3 regions of the Actinomadura sp. NEAU-AAG7 genome follow, and region 2 is predicted to be linked to each of the others. Evidence: riboswitches for the same ligand, from Rfam matches in the RefSeq annotation. Region 2 holds a riboswitch; each other region holds the start of a gene.
What was found. Region 2 has a riboswitch for cyclic di-AMP ahead of KLI87_RS16175 (basic secretory family protein). Riboswitches for the same ligand answer to the same signal wherever they lie in the genome.

Region 1 (10,660 bases), on a different contig from region 2:
TCGCGTCGTCGCGCAGGAGGTTGATGCGCGCGTAGGAGAGGTCCGCGACGCCGCTGATCGGCTCGGCGGGACGCAGCAGCAGCTCCTCGGCCTGGAGGCGCTGGAGGCTGAGCGCGGTGCCCTTCTCGTGCCGCAGGTGCGCGCCGCGCAGGCTGAGCTGCCCGGCGACACGCGCGCCGGCGAAGCTGACCGCGCCGATGGCGGTGAAGCCGTCCGAGCAGTAGACGTCGGTCTCGACGGCGAGGTCGTCGGCGTTGAGCGCCGTCCGGTCGGGGTGGGTGAGGTGGGCGCCGACGAACGACAGGTAGCCGCCGACGCGGGCGCCGCGCAGCCGCACCTCGCCCTCGGCGCTGAACCCGCCGTCGCAGAAGACGTTCGCGGCCACGTCCAGGCGGCTCGCGTACAGGGCGGACCCGGACGGGTTGTGCAGCCGCGCCTCCCGGAAGATCAGCTGGCCGCCGACCCGGGCGCCGGGCAGCCGGACCTCGCCGTTGGCCACGAAGCCCTGGTCGCAGTAGACGTTCGCCTCGACGGTGAGGCGGTCGGCGAGCAGCGCGTCCCCGCCGGGGTTGGACAGGTGCACGCCCGACATGTTCAGGATGCCGGTGATGTTCGCCCCGTCCAGCCAGAGGCCGCCGGAGATGCGGCTGCCCTCCAGCCACAGGTGGCCGTCCACGCGCGTGCCGGACGCGATCAGGCCCGGCAGGCGGCAGCGCATCAGGTGGACGCTGTTCATGCTCGCCCAGTACAGGTGCGGCGCCTCGTCGAAGGCGCAGCCGGTCAGCGCCAGCGGGACGTGGACCTCCGCGTGGCCGAGGTTCAGCGAGCCGGTGACCCGCGCGCCGCTGAGCCGCACGGCGGGGACCTGCCCGGGGACGGGGTCCACGGCGCCGACGAGCAGCGCGACGAGGACCTCCGCCCTGACCGAGCGGTCCTGCCCCCAGTAGGCGGTGCCGCCCGGATCGTCCAGCGCCGGGTCGCCCGTGCCCAGGTCGACGGACTCGCCGCGCGGGAACGCCTCCCAGAGGCGGCGCTCCGAGGGGGTCAGATCCTCGATGTTCATCGGGCGGCTCCGGGGGAGGGGATGGGGTCCGTCAAGCCATGGTGCCGTACGCTTCGGGATCGTTGCCGTACGCTTCAGGATCGTTGTCGTACGTCAGGAACGCAAAGAAAGCGCAGACCAGTGAGGGGGCGGTCGTGGCGCGTGTCGTCGTGGACGTCATGCTGAAACCGGAGATCCTCGACCCGCAGGGTCAGGCGATCGCGCGGAAACTCCCGCAGATGGGGTACGAGGGCGTCGTCGCCGTCCGGCAGGGCAAGCGGTTCGAGGTGGAGGTGGAGGGGCCCGCCGACGAGGCGGCGCTGGAGCGCGTCCACACGATCGCCGAGACGCTGCTGGCCAACCCGGTCATCGAGAACTTCGAAATCCGCGTTCTCTAGTCGGGAATAGCGTGGAATATATCGCTCGGTGATGTCCCGTTGCGCAACGTGGCTGGTGCGTTCCAGGGGACGTGTGCCATTTCACGTTGGGCTTCGCGGCGGCCGGCTTTACGCGAAAGAGCCGACACTATAGCGATTACGGAAGATTCCGCCGGGGAAGTGTTAGCTGCGTCGAGTCCGTCGAGCACGCTCCGGTACCGGGGGCCTGACCAGGGAGCCGGGGCAAACACGGGGTGTCTCCGGTGGAAATGAGAATCTCGCTCGCGCTGCCGCGGGAGGCGTTGAGCATTCCGGTGGTCCGTCGGGTGGTGGGCGACTCCCTGCGGGGGCTCGGAGTCGCGGACGACTGCGTCGCGGACATTCTCGTCGCCGCGTCCGAGGCGTGCACGAACGTCATCCAGCACGCCCGCGCGACCGGCGACTACGAGGTCACCGGGCACGTGGACGAGGACGGCTGCTCGCTCACCGTCACCGACTGGGGACGCGGCCCGCGTCCCGCCCCGCGCGACCCCGGCGTTTTGAGCGAGTCGGGGCGCGGCATTAGGATCATGCGGGCGCTGGTGGACGACCTCAGCATCGACTCCTCACCCGACCGGGGCACCGTCGTCCACCTGCAGAAGCGGCTGACCTGGCAAGACGAGGCACCGGTGGGGAGCCTCGAACGCAGGCTCATGCACAGCGCCGGGTAGATTGGTACGCGCGCGGGGGGAATGTTACGCGCGGCGGGGTGATCAGCGGAGGAGACCCGCTCGTTCCGGCGACACCTCATTTCGGAGGAACAGTAGAGATGGACGCTGCCCGGGTAGGGGTCATCACCTTCCCTGGTTCCCTAGACGACAAGGACGCCGCACGGGCCGTACGGCTGGCCGGCGCCGAGCCGGTCGCCCTCTGGCACGGCGACCACGACCTGCGAGGGGTGGACGCCGTCGTCCTGCCCGGCGGGTTCTCCTACGGGGACTATCTGCGAGCCGGAGCGATCGCCCGGTTCGCGCCGCTGATGGCCGAGGTGGTGGACGCCGCGAAGGGCGGGCTGCCCGTCCTCGGCATCTGCAACGGCTTCCAGGTGCTGTGCGAGTCGCACCTGCTCCCGGGGGCGCTGCTGCCCAACGCGGGCCTGCACTTCGTGTGCCGCGACCAGCGGCTCAGCGTCGAGAACGCCGAGACCGCCTGGACGAGCGAGTACCGCGAGGGCCAGGAGCTGGTGATCCCGATCAAGAACGTCGACGGCCGCTACGTCGCCGACCGGGAGACGCTGACCGAGCTCGCCGACTCCGGCCGGATCGTCGCCCGCTACCTCGACCTGAACCCCAACGGCTCCCTGGACGACATCGCCGGGATCTGCAACGAGGCGGGCAACGTGGTCGGGCTCATGCCCCACCCCGAGCACGCCGCGGAGTCGCTGACCGGCCCGTCCACCGACGGGCTCGGCTTCTTCACCTCGATCATCAAGAGACTGGTCAACGCATGAGCGAGCAACGGCCCAACGCGTCCGGACGGACCGACCGCGCCCGCGACGCGGCGCCCGGCCCCGGGCCCGCGGACGACTTCGTCGAGAACGGCTCCGGCGGCGCCGGACGCGACTCCGACGAGCCGTCGCTGGAGTGGCTCGGCGAGCTGAAGTCCGACGCCGACGACCCCGAGCTCTCGCCCGTCGACCCGGCGGTGACGCAGGCGTTCGAGGCGATGCTGGAGGAGGGCGAGCGGATCGAGCGGCCCGCTCCGGCCTCCGCCCCCGTGCCCGCTCCCGCCCCCGCTCCTTTCGTGGAGCCGTTCGGTGGGCCAGGCGACCCGTCCATGGGCGGGCAGCCGCCCATGGAGGTCACGCCCGAGTTCGCGCGGGCGCTCGCGGAGGAGGGCACGTCGGTGCCGGCGCCTCCGTCCCCTCCCGCGTCTCCCGCGGGCGACCCCGCCTACACCGCGCCCGACCTGAACGGGTCGGGCGCACCCGAGCCTTCCGTGCCGGACGCGCCGGGCGTCTCGGGCACCGGCCCGCAGCCCGCGGTCGGCACCGGCCCGCAGCCCGTCGTCGGCACGGGTGCGGGCCCGCAGCCCGTGGTGAGCACCGGTCCGCAGCCGTCCCTCGACCCCGGGTCGGATCCGCTGGCCCAGGGGCCGCTGGGGACGGGCCCGCAGCCGGCCCTCGGGACCGGTCCGCAGTACGTCCAGCCCATCACCGGGTCTGACGGGCCGAACACGGGCCCGCAGCCCGCGGTCAACGGCCCCGGAACCGGCCCGCTGCCCGCCGTCGAGGGCCCCGGAACCGGCCCGCAGCCGGCCGTCGGACCGAACACGGGCCCGCAGCCCGCGGTCAACGGCCCCGGAACGGGCCCCCACCCGGCCGTCAACGGCCCCGGAACCGGCCCGCAGCCCGCGATCGACGGTCCGGGCACCGGCCCGCAGCCCGCGATCGACGGTCCGGGCACCGGCCCGCAGCCCGCCGTCAACGGGCCGGGAACCGGCCCGCAGCCCGCGATCACGGGCACGGGTCCGCAGCCCGTGGTCGACGGCCCCGGGTTCGGCCCCGGTCCCGGCACCGGGCCGCAGCCCGCGGTCGTCCCGGTCGAGCCGGGCACCGACACCGTCGCGATCGCCGCCGCCTCTCCGGAGCGTCCTCAGCCCTATGCCGAGCTCGGCATGAAGGAGGAGGAGTACCGGCGGGTCCGCGAGATCCTCGGCCGCCGCCCCACCTCGTCCGAGCTGGCGATCTACTCGGTCATGTGGAGCGAGCACTGCTCCTACAAGAGCTCCAGGGTGCACCTGCGCCAGTTCGGCGACAAGGCGCCGAAGACCGACGCGCTGCTCGTCGGCATGGGCGAGAACGCGGGCGTCGTCGACATCGGCCAGGGCTGGGCGGTCACGTTCAAGGTCGAGTCGCACAACCACCCGTCCTACGTGGAGCCCTACCAGGGCGCCGCGACCGGCGTCGGCGGCATCGTCCGCGACATCATGTCGATGGGCGCGCGTCCGATCGCCGTCATGGACTCGCTGCGCTTCGGCCCGGCCGACGCCCTCGACACCCAGCGGGTGCTGCCCGGCGTGGTGGCCGGGGTCGGCGGCTACGGCAACTCCCTCGGCCTGCCCAACATCGGCGGCGAGACCGTGTTCGACGCCTGCTACGCGCAGAACCCGCTGGTGAACGCGCTGTGCGTGGGCGTGCTGAAGCACGACGAGATCCAGCGCGCGATCGCCCCGGGCCCCGGCAACAAGGTGATCCTGTTCGGCGCGACGACGGGCCCCGACGGCATCGGCGGCGCGTCCGTGCTGGCCTCGGCGACCTTCGACGAGGAGTCGCACCAGAAGCGGCCGAGCGTCCAGGTCGGCGACCCGTTCATGGAGAAGCTGCTCATCGAGTGCTGCCTGGAGCTGTTCGCCGAGGACCTCGTGGTCGGCATCCAGGACCTCGGCGCGGCCGGGGTGTCGTGCGCGACGACCGAGCTGGCCGCCGCGGGCACCGGCGGCATGCACGTCGACCTCGACACGGTCCCGCTGCGGGACGCGACGCTCCGCCCTGAGGAGATCCTCATGAGCGAGTCGCAGGAGCGCATGATGGCGGTGGTCACGCCCGACAAGGTCGACCGCTTCATGGAGATCTGCGGCCGCTGGGAGATCCCGGCGACGGTCATCGGCACCGTCACCGACACCGGTCGGCTGGTCATGACCTGGCGGGGCGAGACGATCGTCGACATCCCGCCGGGCACCGCCGCCGACGAGGGCCCGGTGTACGAGCGCCCGTACGCGCCGCCGCACGACCTCGGCGCGCTCCAGTCCGACACGCCGGGGCGGCTGACCCGTCCGACCTCGGGGGACGAGCTGCGCCGCACCGTCCTGTGGCTGGCCGGTTCGCCGAACCTCGCGAGCAAGACGTGGGTGACGTCCCAGTACGACCGCTACGTGCTCGGCAACACGGTGCTGGCGATGCCCGACAACGCGGGCGTCGTCCGCGTCGACGACGAGTCCGGCCTGGGCATCGCGCTGTCGCTGGACGGCAACGGCCGCTACACGCGCCTCGACCCGTACGCCGGCGCCCAGCTCGCGCTGTCGGAGGCCTACCGCAACGTGGCCGCCACGGGCGCCCGCCCGCTCGCCGTCACCAACTGCCTCAACTTCGGCTCCCCCGAGGACCCGGGCGTCATGTGGCAGTTCGCGCGCGCGGTCGAGGGCCTGGCGGACGCCTGCCAGTACCTCGGCGTCCCGGTGACGGGCGGCAACGTCAGCTTCTACAACCAGACCGGCACGACCCCGATCAACCCGACCCCGGTCATCGGCGTCCTCGGCGTCCACGACGACGTGCGCCGCCGCGTGAACATGTCGCTCACCTCCGACGGCGCCACGATCGCGCTGCTCGGCGAGACGCGCGAGGAGTTCGGCGGCTCGGAATGGGCGCACGTGGTCTACGGCCACCTGGGCGGCCTGCCGCCGCTGGTCGACCTGAAGGCGGAGTCGGCGCTGGCCGGGGTGATGATCCAGGCCGCCCGCGACGGGCTGGTCACCGCCGTCCACGACCTGTCGGACGGCGGCCTGTCGCAGACCCTCGTCGAGTCGTGCCTGCGCGGCGGCCTCGGCGCGCGGATCACCCTGCCGGGCGACCCGTTCGTCTCACTGTTCAGCGAGTCGGTCGCCCGCGCGATGGTGGCCGTGAGCCCCGGCGCCGAGGCGCGCCTGGCGGCGCTGTGCGAGGCCGCGGGCGTCCCGGTCACCCAGATCGGCGTCGCGGGCGGCGACGCGCTCAGCGTGACGGGCAGGGGGGCCGAGGGCGAGCAGCAGGAGCTGTTCTCGATCCCGCTGGCCGAACTGCGCGAGGCGCACGAGCGCATGCTGCCGAGCTACGCCAACTGACCCCGGCGAATCCGCTCCGAAAGGGCGCCCCGATCGGGGCGCCCTTTCGCGTTCCGTCCCCATGTGGACAAACCCCTAAGCCGGATGCCGGACGGATCCACGATGTAGCCATGAGTGGCCGACGGGGCAACGGGTGGCGATGGACGCTGGTGGTCTGCTGGCTGATGACCGGACTTCTGGCGACCTTCCTGGCCTGGTATTCGGAACGGAACTGGGACGGCGTCGAGCGGGCCAGTTGGGTCGCGGCGCTCTGGGGCACCATGACGCTCGCCGCCACCGGACTCGGCTGGGCGCAGGGCCACCGGTCGAGGAAGGGCCCGGCCGAACTGAAGCCGCTGCCGCCCGCGATCGAGGGGTCGTCGCGTTCGGAGGACGGCGGCGCCGAGGCGCAGGTGAGGTTCGTCAATCTCCGCGACGACCACGTGTGGATCTATTGGATCGACTTCGACGGCGAACGCCAGCCGTACCAGCATCTGCGTCCGGGGGCGACGTTCGGGGTGAACACATGGGACACGCACCCGTGGGTCGTGTGCACTGACGACTACACGGCCATCGCCGTGTTCGAACCCGTACCCGGCGCCGCCCGCGCCCTCATACGAACGGCCGTGGAGCCCCGCCGCCGCGTTTCCTTCCGGCGGAACCGTGCCGTCCCTCCGCACCGCTCCGGCATTCCCTGACCGCGTCCGGCGACGGGAAGGAGGGCGGGGTCACGGGATTCTGCCGACTCCGGGACGTATCCGGGAGCGGTTCCGTACCCACCCTCCCTGAGCCGCGGACCCTGACGGGTGCTCAGACCGGTCTCCAATGCGCGCCACCCTACCGAGCCCCCCTGACAGGAGTCCGGCTAGAAGACCGAGATGTGGACGTGGTCGTAGTGGTTCGCGGTCACGCCGCCCCGGTTCTCCATGGAGCGCCAGCCGGGGCTGCGCAGGTCGTAGATGCGCTGCCGCCAGATGATGTACTTGATGCCGAGGGCGCTCGCGTGCGCGATCGCGTAGGCGGCGGTGCGGTCGCCGAGGGACTGGGCGCTGCCGCTGGCCATCTGCCCGCCGGTGGTCACCATGAAGTCGCAGGCGTGCCCGGTGCCGTGGTCCTGCGGGTCGCCGGTGCTGCGGACGCAGCCGATCGTCGGGAACGGGCCCTCTTCCATGTCGATGGTGTTCTTGACCTTCAGCATGCGGGGCGTCACACCGCCCATGCCGACGCTCGGCGACTCGGGCTTGTACTTCTTGACCAGGCTCCTGATGCGGCTCTTCTGCGCGAGGAGTTCCTTGATCTCCTTCTGCAACTCCGTGATCTTCTGCTGCGCCTCCTGGCGGGCCTTGTCCTGCTTGGAGACGAGCGTCTGGATCTGGGCGACCTTGGCGGCCTTGTTCTGCGCCAGATGGCTGACCAGGCTGACGTTGCTCAGCGAGTCGGACGGGTTGCCGCTGGTGATGATCGAGACGGCGGGGTCCTGCCCGCCCGTCATGTACTGGGACGCGGCCATCTGGGCGACGAGGTCGCGGGCCTCGTTGAGGTCGGACTGGAGGACCTTCGACTCGTCCAGCGCCTTCTTCGCCGCGTACCGGGCGTCCTTCAGCTTGGCGAGGTCGCCGCCGTAGGCCTTGTCGAGCCGCTCGATCTGGGCGTTGAGCCTGCCGAACTTGCCGCTGTCGCCCGGGTCGGCCGCGAGCGCGGCGGCGGAGGGCTCGGCCGCCGAGGACGGGACCGCGCCGCTCGCCAGGGGTCCGGCGGTGGCGACGGCCACCAGCGCCACCGCGGCGCGCCGGAGGGTGGAGGTGGGGGTCTCCACGGCTGCTCCTCTCCTCGTTGGCCTACCGGGTTAGCTGACGGGTTCGGGCTGGAGTGCGCCCTATCGCGGGCCTCCCGGCCTGCGAATTCACCCCGGCCGGGTCGTCCCGGCTGGTGGGTCCCCGGTTCCCGGGCGCGCGCCCTGGGATTCGGCCCGCCGACCGGCGTGCCCGGGATCTCCGGGCGTCGCGCCGACCGATCATGGCATCGGACTGGGTGGGGCCGTCCGTCGCCCCGCCAAGATTAAACACCCAGCGGGCCGCCGCGACGGCTCGAAGCCCGAGAAGCCCGGCTCCCTGCCGGGAGCCGGGCCGACTTATGTGATGAGGTTCATAGTTTGCCCTTGTAAAGCAGCCTGTTCGCCTGCCCCCGCAGGTGCCCCAGGGAGTTCTTGGTGGAGTTGTCGTTCAGCCATTTCTGGACGGTCGGGAACGTGGCCTTGCGGTGCGTCGTCAGGTAGAGCGCCGCGACGCCGCTCACGTACGGCGCGGCCATCGACGTCCCGCTGAGGGACTTGTGGCCGCCGTTCTTCCAGGTGGAGGTGATCCCGTAGCCGGGGGCGCTGATGTCCACGCACCTGCCCCAGTTGGACCAGGACGCCCGGTTGTCGTAGACGGTCGTCGCGCCGACCGTCATGACCCATCCCGCACTGGCGGGCGACGTCCGGCACGCGTCGACGTTCTCGTTGCCCGCTGCGACCGACACGAACACGCCCGACTTCGACAGGTTCGTCACCGCCGTGTTGAGCGCCGCCGACTTCGGCCCGCCGATCGAGATGTTGGCGACCGCCGGCTTCGCGGCGTGCGTGCGCAGCCACTGGGCGGCGGCGACGAGGCTCGACAACGAGCCCTCGCCCTTGCAGTCGAGCACGCGCAGCGCCCGCAGCTTCACGTTCTTGGCGACGCCGTAGGACTTGGACCCGATGATGCCCGCGACATGCGTCCCGTGCCCGTTGCAGTCGTTGCCGTCGGCGAACCCGGCCGCCTTCCACGCGACCGCGGCGCGCCCGCCGAACTCCTTGTGCGTCGTGACGAGCCCGGAGTCGATGATGTAGGCCGTCACGCCGCTGCCGGTCGCGCTGTAGGTGTAGGACTTGGAGAGCTTCCGCCCGCGCTGGTCGATGCGGTCGAGCCCCCACGGCAGCGGCGCGCGCTGGGTCCTGGACGCGATCTTCACGACCTGGTCCTGCTCGATCGCGGCGACCCGCCTGTCCCGGCGCAGCTCGCCGAGCTGCCGGTCGCTCAGCCGCGCCGCGAAACCGTTCAGCACGCCGTCGAACCTCTGCACCCCGGTCGCGTCGACCTTCTCGGCGGCGTCGCCGGTGGACGCGCCCGCCTTCAGGGTGACGATGTACCGGCCGGGCAGCGGAGTGCCCTCGGCCGCCCTGACCTGCACCAACGACGGTGAGGGGTCATCGGCGAGCACCGGCGGTGCGGCCGCGCCGCCCACACCCGCCACGACCGCGCCGACCAGCAAGAGCCTTCGGTGGACAGCCCGCAAGACGTCTCCTTCTGCCCGGGGAACGGCGTTCTCGGAGGCCAGACCGCCACGTCCGGGGGGCTAGCCGAGGGGAACCTTAGCGGATCTATCACGACATGACTGGTAAATCGGTCATCCTCGATCCGCCGCCGGACGCCGCCCTTTACAGCCGGACACCGTCCCCTCCACGCGAACGGGCGCTGGAGCCGGGTGGGGCGGCCCTGCCGAGGGCGCGGGGACCTCCACCAGCGGCGACCTGCCGGGCGAGTGCGACGGACTCACCGGCTCGGGGCCTCAGCCGCGGCTCAGCTTGCCCGCGTAGCCGAGTTGGGTGCCGGGCTTGCTCCAGGTGTACTGGAGCGTCCCGTCCGGTTCGCGGAGGACGCGCACGATGCCGTTCGTGCACGGTTTGGGGATGACCAGGTCCATGTTGAGGGTCTGCTCCGTCCCCTTGCTCAGCGTGAGCGTTCCGGTGCACCTCTCCCGCGGATAGACGGCCCGCGCGGTCCTGCCGCCCGTCTCGAACGTGACCTCGATGGGGAACGAGGCGTTGCGGTTGGTGTTGACGACCGTCCCCTTCCACGTCCCGGCGAACGAGGGCGGGATCGCGGTCACCGGACGGTCGGAGGTCGTCTTGTCCACCGTGGGCCCGGCGTCGTCGCCCTTGAGCTGCGGCCACAGCACCAGCGCGATGATCGCGATGCCGACCCCCACGCCGATGGTCAGGGAGAGCGCGACACCCAGCACATGGTTGCTCGGACGGCGCAGCTTCCCGAGTGCGAGCCCCGGGTTGAACCGCCGCTGCTCGCCGCTCTCCCGCGAGGGCTTCAGCCCCGGGATGAGGTGCGGGCCCGTTTGGGTGCGGTCGTGCGAGCCGTCCGGCTCGACCGACGTGAACGCGGCCGTCTGGTCGTTCGGTGAACCGATCTCAAGCACCGTCGTCGACTCGCCCCCGCCCACCGGGGAGAACGCGGCGGTCGCTTCGAAGGCCGCCGGGTCGAGCTCCGTCGGCGAGGGCTCGTCCTTCTTGGGAGCGTCTCCGGACGGCGGAGGCGGAGCCCCCATGGGTGACCGCGGCGGTACGAGCGGACCGCCCGCGGGCCCGGCACCG
Region 2 (10,660 bases):
ATGGGGCGGGGCGGGGCCCGCAAGTACACCACCACCAACGGCGTCCACCTGGCGATGGCCAAGAAGGACCCCACGGTGATGACGTCGGAGTGGGAGGGCTGCGGGCCCGGCTGCGCCGGCTACTACAGCCTGACCGTCTACAAGGCCGTGCAGATCTCCGGCAGCGGCGAGTACGTCCACAGCGCGCCCTGGTCGGTGGGCAGCCAGGGGCACGACAACGTGAGCCACGGCTGCATCAACATCAGCCCGTCCAACGCCGCGTGGTTCTACCGCCACGCCTACCGGGGCGACCCGGTGACGGTGACGGGCACGAGCCGGGAACTGGAGCCCGACAACGGCTGGGGCTACTGGCAGCTCGGCTGGAACGACTGGGTGAAGGGCAGCGCGCTCAAGCGCTCGGTGACGACCGCGCCGCGCGTGGACGCGGCGACCCTGTCGGCCCAACCCGGTTCCGGCACCCCGGCCCGGCCCGGCGCGAAGGGCAACTGACCGCACACCACCGCAAGCGTTGCGATCGCGTCCGAAGGCAGATGCGAGCGAAGCGAGAGTCTGATCGCGAAGCGAGCCGCCAGGCGAGGTCGGAGCGATGCCCGCGATCGCCGCGTGGCCCGTTGAAGGAAGGCGCCCTAGCGCCTGACGCCGAGGGGCGCGCCATGGATTCGCTCCCAGTCTCTCGCCATGGCGATGCGGTCGGGGGCGGACGGGTGGGTCAGCCACAGGAGGTGTTCGAGGGCGTCGGGGCTCAGGTCGGAGATGTTGCGGACGGCCAGCTCGTGCTGCATCGACACGAACGTGGACGGGTCGCGGGTGAGGTCGAGGGCGTGCGCGTCCGCGCGGGCCTCGATGCGGCGGCTCACGAGGTTCTGGACGGGCATGCCGATCTGCGTCCCCGCCGCGACGAGGGCGAGGACGAGGGCCAGCGAGCGCGGGTTCACGGCCGTCCGGACGTCGGAGTCCTCGGCCGGGGGCACTCCGGCGCGGCGCAGGAGGCGCGGGGAGGTCAGCAGGAGGTACAGCAGGCAGACGCCCCCCGCGACGGCCAGGGCGCCCACGAGCGTCCCCCACAGGACGTCGCCCCGCTTGGCGTGGCCCAGCTCGTGGCCGACGATCGACTCGATCCGCGGGCGCGGCGAGCGCAGCAGCGTGTCGTACAGGACGATGCGGCGGGTGGAGCCGAACCCGGACACGTAGGCGTTCAGGGAGGTCGTCCGGCGGGAGGCGTCGGCGACCAGGACGTCCTTGACCGGGACGCCGTCGCGGTCGGCCATGGCGAGCAGGTCGCTGCGAAGCCGCCCCTGCGGCAGCGAGTGGAACTTGTTGAACACCGGCTCGACGGCCACGGGGTAGAGGAAGGAGACGGCGACGACGAGGAGGAAGCCGCCCGCGGCCGCGCCCGTCCACCAGTAGCGGGGGAAGCGGCGCATCACCGCGTAGAGCAGCAGCAGCGCGACCGTGTAGATCACCCAGGTGACCGCGAGGGACTTGAGCTGGTCGAGCAGCCACTGCGGCCAGGACTGCGTGGACAGCCCGTAGCGGCGCAGGACGGACTCGCCCCACAGGTCGAACGGCAGCCCCGCCACCCGCAGCAGCGTCGTCAGCGCGACGGCGGCGGCCATGACGCGCAGCGGCCACCGGCGGACGCGCGCCGTCGTCCACCCGATCAGCCGCGATCCGGCCGGGGTGAGGCCGAGCGCGAGCACGAGCACGAGGCCGACGAGGAGGCCGGCGTAGGCGGGCGGGTTGAGGGCCGAGTCGAACGCGCGGGAGCGGGCGATCTCGGCGGCGGAGAAGTCGGCGGACGGGTCGGCCTCCACGCGGCCGCCCGGCACGCGCCCGGGGAGCGGGTTCCACGGCGTGGTGAGCGCCAGGACGGCGCCGACCGCGGCGAACAGCGCGGCGGCGGCGACCGCGGCCGCGATCCGGGGACGTCGGCTCAACGGAGCTCCTTCTTCAGGTAGTCGCGCCACAGGGCGGTGAGGCGGTCCCGGGTGAGGCCGAGCGCGTCCCGCAGCGCGGCCGCCTCGGAGACGCGCCCCGCGGCCCGGTACAGCCGCACGAGCGTCGCCTCACCGTACCGGTCCGCGATCATCCGGCAGGCGAGCCAGGCCTCCTGGTAGGACTGTGAGAGCCGCGGCGAGGCGCCGGTGAAGGCGGCCGCGTCCGGCAGCGCGGCCGGGAGGCGCCCGGCGGCCACCTCGCGGGCCAGCTCCCCGGCCGCCGACCGCACCGTGATCTCGGTCCCGGAGTACCCGACGTAGTCGGCGAAGCCCTCGATCAGCCACAGCGGGGTGGTGCGGTCGCGGGCGCCGCCGGTCGCGACGTGGGTGAGCTCGTGGGCGAGGACGACGTCGCGGCCGAGGGCGTTGAGGCGTCCGAAGGTGCCGGGGGAGATGATGACGCGGTCCTCGCCGGGGCCCTCCCCGGCCGGCGGGGCGACGGTGGCGAGCGCCGCGATCGCGCCGAGGTCCTGGCCCTGCCCGGCGAGCGCGGCCGCCAGCCGCGCGTCGGCGGGGACGAGCGCGACGGCCCGCTGCGCCCAGCCCCGGCCGACCACCCGGGTGACGACGGGCACGGCCGCGTCCAGGCTGCGCGCGAAGCCGTCCAGCCCGGACGCGTCCCCGACGACCAGGCACGACCGCCCGTGCACGGCGGTCAGCGGCCCGCCGTCCCAGATCTCGGCGTCGTCGGCGAGGCCGTGGGACGTGCCGTCGCCGACGATCGTCCAGCCGCCGGAGCGGGGGGCGAGGGACAGGTAGCGGGCGCGGGCGACCTCGTGCCGGTCGAAGCCCTTCAGCCTGTAGCGCACCTCCGCGCGGACGACCGTGACCCCGGACGCGGCGTCGGTGTGCTGGGTGTCGACGACGCGCTCGCGCCATCCGTCCAGGGGGAGGCGGCGGAGGTTGTCGTAGAGGCCCGCCTGCGCCTGCTGGAACGCGGCGGGCGCGGAGCCGACGGTGGCCAGGAAGGCGGCGCGGTCGCCCCGGGAGACGGCGCGCGCGCGGTTGGCGAGGATGTCCCCGGCCGCGTCGGGGTGGAAGGAGCCCGCCGCCCTGGTGGCCTTCGCGGACGCGGCGCGGCCGTCGCCGGAGCGCGCGTGGACGAGGCCGGCGGTGCCGGCGAGCAGCAGGGCGGCGCCCCCCGCGCCCAGGCCGAGGATCCCGCGGCGGGAGAGGGAGGCGTCCTGTGGAACGCTCCGCGCGGCGTCCGGTGCCGCGTCGTGTTCCTCCTGGCCGGGGCCGTCGGTCATGCGCGTGATCCTATGCAGGACGTCATGAGCGTCGTGGAAGCCGCCCGGGAAAGGGCCGGGCGCGGCCGCGCGCTGAATCGGCGGCCACGCCCGAGGGGCCCGCTCGCAGGCGGGCCGTGGCTTGTTCGGGGGGTGTGCATCACTCCTTCTTCCAAGACGCCTACCGGGTTAGCTGACGGGTTCGGGCGTGGAAGTGGCCCTACGGCGGCTCTCACCTGACGGGAGGGACGCGCCGATTCACCCCGGGGACCGGTGTGCCCGTCCGGAAGCGGACTCCCGGACGCCGGTCGATTGGTTCCCCGGCTCCGCGCGGGCGCGGACTCGGCGTTGCCTCACCGGACCCTGGGGCACCGTCGTGGCGCGCGCTCAGCGCCATGCACGCGTCGGCGTGCGCACGATCGGCCGGGTCCGGCCTGAAATCGGGGGACGGCACGTGGAGCGCGCCGCCGGACGCGGCGCCTGGACGGGGCCGCGCGGGGGCCGTGACGCCTGGTGGGCGCCGCGGGGCTCGGGCGCCTGGCGGGTGCCCGAGTGGTGCAAAGGTACCAAAGGCCCATCAGAAGGCAAACCCCCCCAAAATCAACAACGGACCAGGTCAAAGCCTGGTCCGTTGCCGATATGGCGGGGGGATCGTCGCTCAGGGACGTCCCGCGCCGTAGTAGTTGGAGACGTAGTACCCCGACGAGATGTCGGCGATCCGGACGACGTCGCCGGTGTGCGGGGCGTGGATCATCTTGCCGCCGCCCACGTACATGCCGACGTGCCCGAGGCTGCTGAAGAACACCAGGTCGCCCGGCTGGAGGTCGCTCTTGTCGACCCGCTTGGTCGCCGCGAACTGCGAGTTCGTCGTGCGGGTGATGCTGACGCCCGCCGCGCCCCAGGCGCGCATGGTCAGCCCGGAGCAGTCGAAGGAGTTCGGGCCCGCCGCGCCGTAGACGTACGGCTTGCCGAGCTGGGCGTAGGCGTAGTTCAGCGCGGTGCGCGCCGAGCCGCTGGCCGGGCCGTTGTAGGTCCCGCCCGTGCCGCCGCCGCCACCGGACTTGCTCGGCGACTTCTCGCCCAGCTTGGCCAGCAGCTTCTTCTGCTGCTCGACCTGCTTGTCGAGCTCCTTCTTCTTGTCCTTCAGCTCCTTGGCCTTGCCCGCGACGTCGTCGTAGGCGCTCTGGGCCGTCGCCCGCTCCCGGCGCAGCCGCTGGGTGGCCGCGAGGAACTGGGTGAGCTGCGAGCTGCGCTCCTGCGACAGGTGCGTGAAGACCGCCGCCTGGTCGAGGATCGCCTGCGGGTCGTCGCTGCCGACGAAACCCGACACGTCGGTGGTGTTGCCGTTCTTGTACGCGGCGGCCGCCATCTGCGCGATCGCGGAACGCTGCCGCTCGAACGCCGTCTCCTCGCCCTTGCTCGACTTCTTGGCGGCGTCGAGCTTCTTCTTGGCGATCTTGAGCTGCTCGTTGACCTTGTTGTACTTCTCGACGTTCTGGTCAACCTGCTCATTGAGCTTGGTGAGCTTCTTGCGCACGTCCGCCGCCTTCGGCTTGGGCGCCGCGTGCGCCACCACCGGGGGGAAGGCGAAGGACGCCGTCGCCGCGAGGCAGGCCACTGCCACCACGCGACGGGCCGCGCCACCAGGCGCGCGATGTCTCCGCCGGTCACGCGATTGCGCTGAGGCCCCGATGAGATCACTGGCCACGGTCGAATTCGCCCCTCTCGCTCCACGACGTCAGCGGACGACATTAGCGAGGCACAACAACCGTCACAACCGAAACATCACATCTTGATTGACTTATCCCGCGTACGTCCACTTTCCGTGATACCAAGATCACCGACAGTCGGAACGGGGTTCGCGCAGGTCACAAGCGGTTCAGCGGGGGCAGAAGACGGCCGCCGGCGGGTCAGGAGCGGCCGAGGCGGCGCAGCAGCAGGGTGGACGGCGCGGGGCGCGCACCGGCGCGGCGCGCCGCGTCCGCGACCTCGCGGTCGGCCGACACCACCACGACGGCCCGGCCGGGCGGCTCGGCCCGCACCAGGTCGCCGATCAGCTCGTCGGCGGTCTGCCCGGGGTTGCTGAACAGCACCCGCACCCCGCGCGGCGCCCCGACGGGCACCGGCGCGTCCAGGTCCGCGCCGTCGAACACGCACGTCACCTCGGCGCGGGTCTGCGCGGCGAGGCCGCCGAGGCCCGACACGAGGCGGTTGCGCTGGTCCGACAGGGGCAGCTCGCCGTAGCCGGTCTTGGTGACGTTGTAGCCGTCCACGACGAGGTGGACCTGCGGCAGCGTCAGCAGCTGGTCGAGGAGCTGCGGGTCGCTGTCGGACAGCACGCGGCCCGGCAGCGCCCGGTGGGGCTCCTGCGCGCCGACGACGTCGGCCGGGCGCCCGATCGTGGAGGGCAGCGCCAGCTCGGTGCGCACGCCGCGCGCCGCGTCCACCAGCGTGTCGAGCAGCATCCGCAGCCGGACGTCGTCGACGTTGCGGCCCTCGCGCGCGGCCCGCTTGGCGGCCTCGGCCGCCGCCTCGGCCTGCGCGGCGCGGGCGCGCAGCTTGCGCAGCTCCTTGTCGGCGGCGGCGGTCGACTCGCGCGCGGCGGCCAGCTCGCGCTCGGCGCCCGCCGCGAGCAGCTCGGCGCTCGCCTGCGCGTCGCGCGCCCGCGTCCGCGCCTCGTGCAGCTTGCGGCGCAGCTCGGCGATCTCGGCCTTGGCGCCGCGCAGGTCGGCGCGCAGCTTCTCGACCTCCCCGGCGCGCGCCGCGCGGGCGGCGGCCAGCTCCTCGCGCAGCGCGGCGAAGCGGCGCTCGGCCGCCTCCTCCTCCGACGCCGACACCGAGCGCTCCAGCTCCGCGCGCGCCGCCTCGACCAGCCCCGTCCACCCGGGGGGGCGCAGCAGGTAGGCCAGCACCGCGACGCGGACGGGGTCGGCCGCAGGCGGGACGTCGCCGCCCTCCACCGCCTCCACCAGCTCCGGCTGCGCCTCGCGCGGCGGCCCGGCGACCCGCCGCCGGAACCCGTCGTCCTTCTCCAGCAGCGCGGCGATGTGCTGGCCGGCGAGCTTGGCGCGCTTGCGCCGCTCGAACCGCGCGAACCGGCGCAGCGGCATCGGCACCTCGTCGATCGGCAGCGCGCCGATCAGCTCGGCGGCCGCCTCCACCACGCCCTGCCGGACGGCCTCCGGCAGAGGCCCGCCCAGCTGCTCGGGGGCGCCTGGGCTCGCTTCGGGGCTGTCGATGGTCCCGCTCCTTCCGGGCTTGCCGCCGGTGGGCCGAGTGTTCCCGAGCGCCACACACCCTAACCAGCGGGAATGCAGGGACGGCCTGCTCCGTGCAGGAGATCGGCCGGACGCGCCGAACCCCCGAGCCGTCCCCCGTGGCCCCCACCCGGCGGGACGTGCCGGCGCGGGACCAACCCTAGCGGCCCGGACTTCTGTCGGTGGCGTCCTCTACGGTCCCGGGCATGACGGCTGCGCACGTCCAGGGCACCCTGGACGACCTCGGTACGCCCCTGTCCGGCGTCACCTTCGTGGTGGTCGACCTGGAGACGACCGGCGGCTCGGCGGCCGACTCGGCCATCACCGAGATCGGCGCGGTGAAGGTGCGCGGCGGGGAGGAGCTCGGCGAGCTCGGCACGCTGGTCGACCCGGGCGGGCCCGTCCCGCCGTTCATCACCGCGCTGACCGGCATCACCACCGCGATGGTGACCGCCGCCCCCCGGATGGACTCGGTGCTCCCCGCCTTCCTGGAGTTCGCGCGCGGCAGCGTGCTCGTCGCCCACAACGCGCCCTTCGACATCGGCTTCCTCAAGGCGGCGTGCGCCGAGCACGGCTACGCCTGGCCGAGGTTCACCGTCGTCGACACCGTCGACCTGGCGCGCCGCGTCCTGTCCAAGGACGAGGTGCCCAACTGCAAGCTCGGCACGCTCGCCCGGTTCTTCCGCACGGCGACCGAGCCGACGCACCGCGCCCTCGCCGACGCCCGCGCCACCGTCGAGGTGCTGCACGGGCTCATCGAGCGGCTCGGCTCGTTCGGCGTCACCTCGCTGGAGGAGATGCGCGGCTTCGCCAAGGCGCCCACCCCCGAGCAGCGCCGCAAGCGCCACCTCGCCGACGACGTCCCGTCCGCGCCGGGCGTGTACCTGTTCGAGGACGCCGCGGGCGAGGCGCTGTACGTCGGCAAGAGCGGCGACCTGCGGTCGCGGGTGCGCAGCTACTTCACCGGGTCGGAGACGCGGCGCCGCGTCCGGGAGATGGTGGGGCTCGCCGAGCGGATCCGGACGATCGTGTGCGCGACCGGCCTGGAGGCGGAGGTCCGCGAGCTGCGGCTGATCGCCGAGCACAAGCCCCGCTACAACCGCCGCTCGAAGTTCCCCGAGCGGGCGCTGTGGCTGAAGCTCACCGCCGAGCCGTTCCCGCGGCTGTCGATCGTCCGCGAGATCCGCGACGACGGCGCCCGCTACCTCGGCCCGATCTCCTCGCGGCGGCAGGCCGAGGAGGCGCGCGCCGCGCTGCACGAGGCCGTCCCGCTGCGGCAGTGCACGCAGCGGATCACGCTGCGGCTGGTGGAGGCCGGGCGGCTGCACGCCTGCGCGCTCGCCGAGATGGGCCACTGCGGCGCGCCCTGCGACGGCAGCGAGGCCTTGGAGGACTACACCGCCCACGTCACCGCCGCCCAGGAGATCATGGAGGGGGACGCGCGCCCGGTGGTGGCCTCCGCGCGGGCCCGCATCGACCGGCTCTCGCGCGAGTTGCGCTACGAGGAGGCCGCCGCCCAGCGCGACCGGCTGGCCGCGTTCGTGCGCGCCGCCGCGCGCGGGCAGCGGCTCACCGCGTTCGCGCGGCTGCGGCAGCTCGTGGCGGCGCGCCCGGCCTTCGACAACGGCTGGGAGCTGGCGGTCGTGCGCTACGGGCGGCTCGCGGCGGCCGGAACGGTCCCGCCGCGCGCCGACCCCTGGCCCTACGTGCACGCCCTCACCGCCACCGCCGAGACGGTCTTCCCGCCCGTCGGCGGCGCTCCCGGAGGCGTACCGCTCGGCACCGCGCAGGGCGGCGGCGCGACCGCCGAGGAGATGGAGTGCGTGCTGCGCTGGCTCGACCTGCCCGGCGTCCGCCTCGTCGAGGTGGACGGCGAGTGGACGTGCCCCGCCCACGGCGCCGAGGGTCTGCGCGGCTGGATCGACAACGCCTACGCCGCCCACGACCCGGAGTCGTCCGGGCGGAGCCGCCCGCTGAGGTGACGGCGGCTACAGTGACGGGCGAGGTCCCGGTGGTGGGCGCCGGGTGACGGAGAGGACGTCGAACACCGCATGGCCGTGCCTCTCTACGACAGCCAGCCCGCGCGGCGCGTCCCCTGGGTGACCTATCTGCTGGTCGCGGCCAACGTCGTGGTGTTCCTGCTGACCCCGATGTCCAACTTCGCCACCTGGTACGGCGAGGACCGCGCCCGCGAGTGCGAGGCGGTGCGGTTCAGCCACGAGTACGGCGCCGTCCCGAAGGAGCTGACCACCGGCGTCCAGCAGCCGCTCCCGGCGGACGCCGTCGAGGAGTGCGGCCCCGCCCGCTTCGCCAAGCATCCCTGGACGTCCGCGTTCACCTCGATGTTCCTGCACTCGGGCGCCCTGCACCTGGTGGGCAACCTGGTGGCGCTGTTCGTCGTCGGCGCGGGCGTCGAGGACCGGCTCGGACGGCTGCGCTACCTGCTCGCCTACCTGCTGTTCGGCCTCGTCGCCGTCTACGGCTTCGCCTACACCTCGGCCGGGTCGACGGTGCCGCTGATCGGCGCGTCCGGCGCGATCGCGGGCGTGATGGGCGCCTACGCGATCCTCAACCCGCGCGGCCGCATCGTCAGCTACGTCCCGCCGGTGATCGTCGTCCGGCTGCCGGTGTGGGTGGTGCTCGGCTACTGGTTCGTGCTCCAGTGGCTGTCGCTCGGCGACGAGGAGAGCGACGTCGCCTACACCGCGCACATCTACGGCTTCGCCGCCGGGGTGGTCTTCGCGCTGCTGGCCCGCCGCGCGGGCCCCGCGCGCCGCCCGGTGGCCCTGAGCAGAGGCTGAGCGGCCGCCCGATAGGGTTGGGGCATCCGCATGTGCAGGGCGAAGGTGCAGGGAGGGTGCCGGTGGTCACCGCCATCGTGTTCGTCAAGGCCGACGTCGCGCGCATCCACGAGGTGGCCGAGACGATCGCGGCGCTGGACGGCGTCAGCGAGGTCTACTCCGTCACCGGTGAGCACGACCTCATGGCGATGGTCCGCGTCCGGGAGCACGACGAGCTGAACGACGTGATCCCGGGGCGCCTCAACAAGGTGCCCGGCATCCTCGACACCGAGACCCACATCGCGTTCCGCACCTACTCCCAGCACGACCTGGAGCAGGCGTTCGCCCTCGGCCTGCCCGACGCCGACTAGCGGGCGCCCACCAGCAGCGACACCGTGCTTCCGCAGGGGCGGGCGTCGAAGCCCCGCCCGCCCCGGTAGACGGCGCCGGGCGGCCAGGCCGCCGTGTTGGAGGCCATCACGCGGCCCGGCGCGTTGACGACGAACGCGGGCGCGGGGATCTCGCGGAGCGCCGGGACGATCTCGTTCTCGAAGGTGCGGGCGAACACGTCGGCGGCGGCGACCCCGGCGAACACCCCCTCGACGTGGACCGGCGCCGACAGCGTGAGGACGTACTCGTCGCTGCACAGGTAGTCGACGTAGGGGCCGCAGACGGTCCGCTCGGCGCCGCCGCGCGGGCCGGTGAACCAGTCCCAGGCGGTGTAGTCGTACAGGGCGCTGCTCTCGGGGTCGAGGTCGGGCAGGAGCTGGGACGGCGCGCCCGCCGGCCCGGTCTGCCACCACTCCAGGTACCAGGCGGCGTCGGCGAGCAGGCCGGGGGCGGCGATGAAGCCCAGCCCGCAGACCAGCGGGCCGAGGCGGGGGAGCAGCAGCGGGCGCAGCGGGGCGAGGTCGGCGCGGACGGGCGCGCGCCCGGCGGCGGCGACCTCGGCGAGCCGCCGGGACGAGGCGTCGCGCACCTCCGCCACGGTCGCGAACACCGCGTCGAGGGTCGCGTGGACGCGCGCGGCGGCGGCGCCGACGGCGGCACCGACGGCCGCACCGGCGGCCGGGCGGGCCACCGGGAGCTCGGAGCGCATGGATCACCTCGGGGTCAGAGGGCGAGCCGTCGTTCAATCAGATGTTCTACCGCATTCGCGACGTGACTTTCAGCGACATCGCGGGCCCGCCCCTCCTCGCCCCGGGCGATCGCCTCGACGAGCGCCGCGTGCTCGGCGCGGACCCGGTCGCCGGCCTCGGGACGCCCGTGCGCGGCGAGGATCAGCGGCCCGATGTCGGCCTGGAGCCGGATCTCCTCCCGGGTGAGCCGGACGGACTGCGACGCGGCGGCCACCTCCAGGTGGAACCGCCCGTCCAGGCGGCACAGGTGAGGGCCCG
Region 3 (8,255 bases), on a different contig from region 2:
GTCCGCCGCGGTCGGCCGTGAAGCTTGGCCCGCCGGAACGCTTGGTCTTCGGATCGCCTGCGGTTCGGATCGCCGGGTTCGCGGACCGGCCGCCCGGCCGGTCCGCGAGGCCGGCCGGTCGTCAGGTCAGCCTGCGCGCTTGGTGCGGGCGCGGGTGCGCTCGCGCTCCTTGGCGTCCAGGACGACCTTGCGGATGCGGACGGCGGTCGGGGTGACCTCGACGCACTCGTCCTCCCGGCAGAACTCCAGGGCCTCCTCCAGCGACAGCAGCCGGGGCGGGGTCAGCCGCTCCAGCTCGTCGCCGGTCGAGGACCGCATGTTCGTGAGCTTCTTCTCCTTGGTGATGTTGACGTCCATGTCGTCCGAGCGGGAGTTCTCCCCGACGATCATGCCCTCGTACACCTCGGTGGTCGGGCCGACGAAGAACGTCCCGCGCTCCTGGAGGTTCGTGATCGCGTACGCGGTCGCGGCGCCGGCGCGGTCGGCCACCAGCGACCCGGACGGACGGGTGCGCAGCTCCCCGAACCAGGGCTCGTAGTCCTCGAACACGTGGTGGGCCATGCCGGTGCCGCGCGTCTCGGTCATGAACTCGGTGCGGAACCCGATCAGGCCCCGCGCCGGGACGAGGAACTCCATCCGGATCCAGCCGGTGCCGTGGTTGGTCATGTGCTCCATGCGCCCCTTGCGGACGGCCATGAGCTGCGTGACCGCGCCCAGGTGCTCCTCGGGGATGTCGACGGTGAGCCGCTCGACCGGCTCGTGCTTCTTGCCGTCGACGATCCGGGTGACGACCTGCGGCTTGCCGACGGTCAGCTCGTAGCCCTCGCGGCGCATGTTCTCCACGAGGATCGCGAGCGCCAGCTCGCCGCGGCCCTGCACCTCCCAGGCGTCCGGGCGCTCGGTCGGCAGCACCTTGATCGAGACGTTGCCGACCAGCTCCCGGTCGAGCCGGTCCTTGACCATCCGGGCGGTGACCTTGGTGCCCTTCTCGCGGCCCGCCATCGGCCCGGTGTTGGTGCCGATCGTCATCGAGATCGCGGGCTCGTCCACGGTGATCAGCGGCAGCGGGCGCGGGTCGTCGGGGTCGGCGATGGTGTCGCCGATCATGATGTCGGGGATGCCGGCGATCGCGATGATGTCGCCGGGCCCGGCCTCGTCGGCGGGCTTGCGGGTGAGCGCCTCGGTCATCAGCAGCTCGGTGATCCGCACCTTCTCGACGCTGCCGTCGTGGCGGCACCAGGCGACGGTCTGGCCCTTCTTGATCGTCCCGGCGTGCACCCGGCACAGCGCGATCCGGCCGAGGTAGCTGGAGGCGTCCAGGTTGGTGACGTGCGCCTGGAGCGGCGCGTCCGGGTCGTAGGAGGGCACCGGGATCGCCTCGGTGATGACCTTGAACAGCGGTTCCAGGTCCTCGCTGTCGGGCATGGCGCCGTCGGCGGGCTTGTTCATCGAGGCCCGCCCGGCGCGCCCGGAGGCGTAGACGATCGGGAAGTCGATCTGGTCCTCGTCGGCGTCGAGGTCCATGAACAGCTCGTAGGTGTCGTCCACGACCTCGTCGATGCGGGCGTCGGGACGGTCGGTCTTGTTCACGACGAGGATCACCGGCAGCCGCGCGGCCAGCGCCTTGCGCAGCACGAACCGGGTCTGCGGGAGGGGGCCCTCGCTGGCGTCCACGAGCAGTACGACGCCGTCCACCATCGACAGCCCGCGCTCGACCTCGCCGCCGAAGTCGGCGTGGCCGGGGGTGTCGATGATGTTGATCGTGAGGCCGTTGTGCCGGACGGCGGTGTTCTTCGCGAGGATCGTGATGCCCTTCTCACGTTCCAGGTCGCCGGAGTCCATGACGCGGTCGTCGACGTCCTGGTTCTCGCGGAAGGCACCGGACTGCCAGAGCATGGCGTCGACCAGCGTCGTCTTGCCGTGGTCGACATGGGCGACGATCGCGACGTTCCGGAGGTCATCGCGCGTGGAGATGGGCATGCGGGCTCGCCTTGCGTGAGAGTTCGGGAGTCGCCGCAGACGCGCGGCACCCCCCATTCTACTTGGCCTCGCGCGCGGCCCCACCCCCGCAAGGGGTTCCGCCCGTCACACCGGGCCTTTCCGGGGGGTGTGAGGGGCCGTCCCTCCACGGGAAACCCCCGGGAGGCCCGCAGGAGAACGGCGCGGATTGGCCAACTTTGCCGATCCTTTGTAATCTCCCTGAGATCCGGCCGTCCGGAGCGCCCCACCCCCCGGGGCCTGCGGCCGGAGCGCCGAGTCCGCCGCGGCGGGGCCTGTGAGCACGGGCCGCGCGGCGCGGAGCCGGGGACCCAGGATCCCCCGGGGTGAATCGACCTCGTGTCGTAGGGCGCCTCCTGGCCCGAACCCGTCAGCTAACCCGGTAGGCGCGCAGGGAGAGGAGAAACCGGCTTGGCAGCCGATTCCCACCGGCGGCGGCGCCGCACGCCCGTCGCCGTCGCGGCCACCACCCTCCTGATCGGCCTCGGCACCACCGCGCCGCTCGCCGCGCACGCCGCGCAGCCGTTCGGCGCGCCGAACGGCGCGCCCGCCCCGACGCCGCTGCCGACCTCGGAGAAGGGGCTGCGGCAGAGCCTGGACGCGCTGAACACCGAGGCGGAGAAGCTCACCGAGCAGTACAACAAGGCCCGCGTCGACCTCGACCGGGCGAGGAAGGCCGAGCAGGCCGCCGCCCGCGCCGCCGCCACGCTGGAGGCGCAGACCGCGCCCGCGCGCGAGCGGCTCGGCCAGATGGCCGCCGCGAACTACATGAACGGCGGCCCGAGCGCGATGTTCGGCGTGAGCGGCTCGTCCGAGGGGCTGTCGGCCGGGGCCTACCTCACGCAGAGCCAGGCCGGCGCCGTGGCCGCGCTGCAGAAGCAGATCGACCGGGCGAACCAGGCCAGGCGCACCGCCGAGGCGAGGACCGCGCAGGTCCAGCAGGCGGCGGAGCGGGCCAAGGCCGCCCGCGAGGCCGCCCGCCAGAAGGTCGCCGAGGTCACCAAGCGGCTCGACAAGCTGACCACGACCCACGTCAAGGACCCGCGCACCGGGCTGTCGGCCACGATCCAGGGCTCGGGCCTTCCGGCCAAGATGACCCGCAAGGCCCTCACCAAGCTGGGCTCGCCCTATGTGTGGGCCGCCGCGGGGCCGACCACGTTCGACTGCTCCGGCCTCGTCGTCTGGGCCTACGCCCAGGTCGGCAAGCCGGGCCTGCCGCACTACACCGGCGACCTCCTCGCGATGGGGCAGCGCGTGTCGCGCGGCTCGCTGCGCTCGGGCGACCTCGTGTACTTCGGCGCCAGCGTCCACCACATGGGGATCTACCTCGGCGGCGGCAAGTACCTGCACGCCCCGCAGACCGGCGACGTCGTCAAGATCTCGAACCTGTCCGACCGCTCCGACTTCGCCGGGGCGAACCGCATCACCTGACGCGGGTCACGTCGTCCGCTTCAGCAGCCTCTCCAGCTCGTCGATGACGGGACGGTCGCCGGGCAGCCAGTCGACGTCGTAGAGCTCGTCCGGGGTGAGCCAGCGCAGCGCCAGGTGCTCCAGCGCGCGCGGCTCACCCTCGACGATCGCGGCCGTCCACACCCGCAGCAGGCTGCGCCCGCTGAGCCGCCAGTCGCCGCCGACCCGGCGGTCCAGGCGGATCCCGATGTCGAGCTCCTCCCTGCACTCGCGGACGAGGGCCTCCTCGTCGCTCTCCCCCGGGTCGACCTTGCCGCCCGGCAGTTCCCAGCCGCCCGCCATGTGCGCCGGCTCGGCGCGCTGGGCGCTCAGCAGCCGCCCGTCCGAGATGATCGCTGCACCCACCACGACGAGGTCGATCGCCACCAGCCCCCTCCGGCTCTCCGTTCACTTCATTCTGAGACGGTCGCGGGGGTGGGCCCGGTTCCGGTCGCGCCGTTTCCGCCGGGACGAGCGTCCGCGACGACGCGCGCCGCGTCCCGGACGATCTCCTCCAGGTGGCCGCCGTGCGCGCCGCGCCAGTACACCTGCCCGCAGTCCACGCACCGCCCGTAGACGTCGTAGCTGCGGCGGGTGCCCGCCTCCAGGTCGCGCTCGACGTCGCGCTTGTCGACCTCGGCGAGCGGGCCGTTGCAGGCGGTGCAGCGCGTCCAGGGCGCGAGGACGGGCGCGAACCGCTCCAGCAGGTCGCGGAGCTGGTCGTCGGGGCGCGAGCCGCGCACGTACGCGCCGAACCACAGCGCGCGGCGCCGCAGAAGACCGCGGTCCTGGGTGAGCAGGACGCGCCGCTCCTCGTTGGCCTGGACGACGAGCGCGGGGTCGTCCATGTCGTTGTGGTAGGCGGTGTCGAGCCCGAGCAGCCGCATCCGCCGCGCGAGCGTGCCGAGGTGCACGTCCAGGAGGAAGCGCGGCGCGGCCTGCCCGGGCTCCAGCGGGACGGGCTGCGGGCGCGGGACGGCCTCCACCAGCACCTCCTCGCCCGCGTGCGGACGGGCGGACGGCGCCACCCGCTCCCCGCGGACCGTCATCGGCCCGACCTCGGGCAGCGGCACGCCCAGCGACTCCACGAGGTGCCCCAGCGTCGAGGTCCCGTCGTAGGCGACCCGGCGGGCGGACTCGCGCCGCGTCGCGGGCAGGAACATCAGCAGTTCGTCGGCGATCCGGATGCGTATCTCGGGCTCCACGCCGTCAGCATGCCACGCGGCCCTGGCGAATCCCTCCGGATTATCGTCAGGCGGCCGTGAGGCGGCCGGCCGACGACTCCAGGGAGGCCAGCAGGGACGGCACGTCCTGCCCCAGCAGGACGCCGCCGCGCTTGACGATCCTCCCGGCGACCAGCACGGTGTCGACCTCGCGGGTCCCCGCGTACCGGACCACCGCCGCGATCGGGTCGTGGGCCGCCGCCATCCCCGGCGTGTCGGTGCGCAGGACGACCAGGTCGGCCTGCTTGCCGGGGGCGAGCGACCCGGTGACGCCCGCGAGCCCGGCGGCCTCCGCGCCGCCGATCGTCGCCATCCGGAGCACGTCGGACGTGGTGAACCCCATCCCCGCGCCGTCCGGGCGGCCGCGCTCCAGGACGTGGGCGGCGCCCATGACGCCGAACATGTCACCGGGGCCGCTGACGACGGTGTCGGCGCCGAGCCCGGTCGGGACGCCCGCCGCGAGCGACCGCCCGGTGGCGACGGGACCGAGGCCGAGGGCCGCCTCGACGCCGGGCGTGACCGAGACCGTCCCGCCGGAGGCGGCGATCCGCCTGAGGTCGTCGCCGGTGAAGTGGTTCGCGTGGACGTACATCGCCCCCTGGTCCATCAGCCCGTGGTCGACCAGGAACGCCATGCCGCGCTCGGCGCTCTCGGCGCCGTGGCCGCCCATGTGGGTGGTGACCGGGAGGCCGAGGTCGCGGGCCACCGCCCACTCGCGCAGCGCGCGCTCCGGGCTCGTGAGCTCGGGGCCGAGCGCGGCCATCGCCATCGTGAGGAGGCCGTCCGGGACGTCGAAGTAGGCGTCGCGGACGCGGGCCGTCTCGGCGGCGAGGGCGTCGAGGTCGCCGCCGCCGAAGTAGCAGAAGCCGAACACGGCGCGCGCGCCGGACGCGCGCAGCGCCGACACGCTCGCCTCGGCGTACTCCGGGCGGAGCTGGATGTGCGACCAGTCGACCACCGTCGTGACGCCCGAGTCGAGGCACTCCAGGGCGCCCGCGAGCGTCCCGGCGTACACGTCGTCCGCGGTGTGCCGCGGGGCCAGCACGCCGAGGACGCGCTCCACGTAGGCGGGCAGCGTGCCGTCGGGCAGGGCGGCACGGATCCCCGCCTGCCAGACGTGCCGGTGCGTGTCCACGAAGCCGGGCAGCACGATCCGGCCCGACGCGTCGATCACCTCGGCGTCCGCCGGGAGGGGCGCGGCGGCGGAGGAGGCCAGGTCGGGGCCGACGGCGGCGATCCGCCCGTCCTGGACGAGGACGTCGGCGCGCCCGAGCACGGTGGGCGCGGGGTCGGTGTCGATGACGAGGCCGTCGCGCAGGAGGTAGGTCGATGTCATGCCAGAAAGCTTAAGGAAAAGCTTTTTAGAAAGCAACTTGGTGAGCGAGTATTCTCGGCGTGTGCGCGACGACGTTTCCCCGAGTGCCTCCCCCGACGCCCCCGGGGACGAGGTCGACGCGATCGCGCGGGAGTGGCGGCGGAGCGGGATCTCCGAGCCGCTCATCGCGATGCTGGAGGTCGGCAAGCGCGCCCAGCGGATCGGCGCGCTCGTCCAGCAGGCGCTGCGCGACGGCCTCGCCGAGTACGGGCTGACCTACGCCGAGTTCGAGGTGCTGACCGTGCTGCACCGGGCGGGCCCGCCCCACCGGCTTCGCCCGAGCGACCTCACCGGCCCGGCGCTGCTCACCTCCGGCGGGACGAGCAACGTCCTGCAGCGGCTCCAGAAGGCCGGCCACGTCGAGCGCGAGGCCGACACCGCGGACGCGCGGAGCCGGTTCGTCCGGCTCACCGAGGACGGCCTGCGCGTCACCGAGCGGGGGATGGAGATGTCCGCCCGCGTGCACGAGGAGATCATGGCGGGGCTGCCGCCGGAGACCGTGCGGGCTGCGGCCGACGCCCTCCGCGACGTGCACGCGGTGATCGGCCGGCGCCGCTTCCGCTGACCGTCCGCGTCCCGCCGGGCGTCGTCCAGGGCCGCCCCCTCCTCGGATCGATGCCGAACCGGCGGTGACGCCATCGGCAACATCCCCTGAATTGCCCCGCTTCGCCGTGACGGGCGGGCCTCCGCCGGGTGACACTCACCGCATGAACACCCCCCGCTACTCCACGTTCCGCCGCGCACTGCTCCTGGTCCCCCTGCTCGCCGCGGGGCTGGCCGGGCCCGCCGCACAGGCCGCCGCCGTCCCGGGCCCGGCGGCCGCCGTGTCCGTCCGCGTCGAGGCGATCGCGCCGATCTGCGAGACGCGGCTCCCCGACCAGGCCGACGACACCATCGCCCTCATCGACCGGGGCGGCCCCTACCCCTATCCGCAGGACGGCACGGTCTTCCAGAACCGCGAGGGCCTGCTGCCGAAGGAGCCGAAGGGCTTCTACCACGAGTACACCGTCAAGACCCCGGGCAGCCCGGACCGCGGCGCGCGCCGCATCATCACCTCCGGCGACGAGGGCCACGACGGCATGTACTGGACCGCCGACCACTACCGCACGTTCTACGACATCGACTTCGGCTGCTGACCGCCCCGGAGGCGCCCTGGCCCGTCGCGGAACGGGCCGGGGCGCCGCGGCTCGGGGACGGCCCCCGTCCGGGGCTGGGCCCGGGTTACTGGGCCGCCAGCTGGGAGACCTTCTGCTTGAGGTCCTTGCGCGCGAGCGGACGCGTCGTCCCGATCCAGTTGGCGCGCTTGTAGGGCTTCACGCCGATGGCCGGGACGCACGCCGAGCAGCTCGCCACGATCATCTTGCCGCCGCCGATCACCATCCCGACATGGCCGGGGTTGTTGGCCGAGGTCCCGGGCCCGGAGTTGAAGAACACCAGGTCACCGGGCTGCTCCTTGCCCTTGTCGATCTTCACGCCGAACGGCCACTGCTCGAACGTCGTGCGCGGGATCGCCAGCCCGACGGACCGGTAGGCGGCCTGGAGCAGGCTGGAGCAGTCCCACGCGTCCGGACCGTTCGCGCCGAACACGTACGGCTTGCCGCGCTGCGCCAGCGCGAACGAGATGATCCGCTTGACCAGCTCGCCGGCGTTGGCGGGCAGGTCGTTGTCCTGGCACTCGACGCCGTTGGACTGGACGATGTCGAAGTCCCCGCCGACGTACTTCTTCGCCCAGTCCAGGACGAGGTTCACGTAGTCCCACGAGTGGTTGTACATGAAGATCGCGGTGCGCATCCGGCGCGGGGCGCCGTTGTGCTTGAGGTAGGCGGCGGCGGTGGGGATGGCGTCGGCCGGGTCGTAGCGGTTCTTGCGCCCGTCCTTGTTCCCGTCCACCGCGAACGCCTTGAACGTGGGGTCGAGGAACTGCATCGGCCCGCCCGCGCCCGCGTAGTTCTCGCCGCTCTTGACGCCCGGCAGGTTGGAGGTGCCGTGCCCGGTCTCGACCTTCCCGATGCCCGCGAGGACGTTCCACGGGATGCCGTACCGCCCCCCGGCCTTCTTGTAGAGGTCCAGGTAGTCGGCGGGGATCGCGCGGGCGCCGGTCGCGGCGGCCGGTTGCGCGCCCGCCTGCGCCACGTCCACGCAGCCGCCCGCGCCGCCGCCGAACACGAACTGGCCGCCGCCGAACAGCACGGGCACGAACAGCATCGCCA

Region 1: another riboswitch for cyclic di-AMP. It lies ahead of KLI87_RS00880 (hypothetical protein); the one in region 2 lies ahead of KLI87_RS16175 (basic secretory family protein).
Region 3: another riboswitch for cyclic di-AMP. It lies ahead of KLI87_RS38325 (C40 family peptidase); the one in region 2 lies ahead of KLI87_RS16175 (basic secretory family protein).

The regions. Positions count from the first base shown of each region.
Region 1 is NZ_JAHFZY010000001.1:189,485-200,144, reverse strand. It holds gene KLI87_RS00910 (hypothetical protein) at 1-1,063, opposite strand, end outside; gene purS (phosphoribosylformylglycinamidine synthase subunit PurS) at 1,198-1,440, shown strand; gene KLI87_RS00900 (ATP-binding protein) at 1,689-2,129, shown strand; gene purQ (phosphoribosylformylglycinamidine synthase subunit PurQ) at 2,228-2,908, shown strand; gene purL (phosphoribosylformylglycinamidine synthase subunit PurL) at 2,905-6,276, shown strand; gene KLI87_RS00885 (hypothetical protein) at 6,387-6,953, shown strand; gene KLI87_RS00880 (hypothetical protein) at 7,121-8,071, opposite strand; cyclic di-AMP (ydaO/yuaA leader) riboswitch at 8,075-8,235, opposite strand; gene KLI87_RS00875 (S8 family peptidase) at 8,401-9,570, opposite strand; gene KLI87_RS00870 (serine/threonine-protein kinase) at 9,844-10,660, opposite strand, start outside.
Region 2 is NZ_JAHFZY010000003.1:341,169-351,828, forward strand. It holds gene KLI87_RS16165 (Ig-like domain-containing protein) at 1-489, shown strand, start outside; gene KLI87_RS16170 (M48 family metallopeptidase) at 627-1,937, opposite strand; gene KLI87_RS16175 (basic secretory family protein) at 1,934-3,247, opposite strand; cyclic di-AMP (ydaO/yuaA leader) riboswitch at 3,391-3,584, opposite strand; gene KLI87_RS41000 (C40 family peptidase) at 3,885-4,850, opposite strand; gene KLI87_RS16185 (NYN domain-containing protein) at 5,137-6,519, opposite strand; gene KLI87_RS16190 (DEDD exonuclease domain-containing protein) at 6,690-8,465, shown strand; gene KLI87_RS16195 (rhomboid family intramembrane serine protease) at 8,535-9,284, shown strand; gene KLI87_RS16200 (Lrp/AsnC family transcriptional regulator) at 9,347-9,634, shown strand; gene KLI87_RS16205 (cache domain-containing protein) at 9,631-10,362, opposite strand; gene KLI87_RS16210 (FadR/GntR family transcriptional regulator) at 10,377-10,660, opposite strand, start outside.
Region 3 is NZ_JAHFZY010000012.1:176,558-184,812, reverse strand. It holds gene typA (translational GTPase TypA) at 127-1,980, opposite strand; cyclic di-AMP (ydaO/yuaA leader) riboswitch at 2,275-2,403, shown strand; gene KLI87_RS38325 (C40 family peptidase) at 2,410-3,429, shown strand; gene KLI87_RS38320 ((deoxy)nucleoside triphosphate pyrophosphohydrolase) at 3,436-3,828, opposite strand; gene KLI87_RS38315 (Mut7-C RNAse domain-containing protein) at 3,861-4,652, opposite strand; gene KLI87_RS38310 (amidohydrolase family protein) at 4,699-6,006, opposite strand; gene KLI87_RS38305 (MarR family winged helix-turn-helix transcriptional regulator) at 6,068-6,610, shown strand; gene KLI87_RS38300 (ribonuclease domain-containing protein) at 6,753-7,181, shown strand; gene KLI87_RS38295 (bifunctional lytic transglycosylase/C40 family peptidase) at 7,267-8,255, opposite strand, start outside.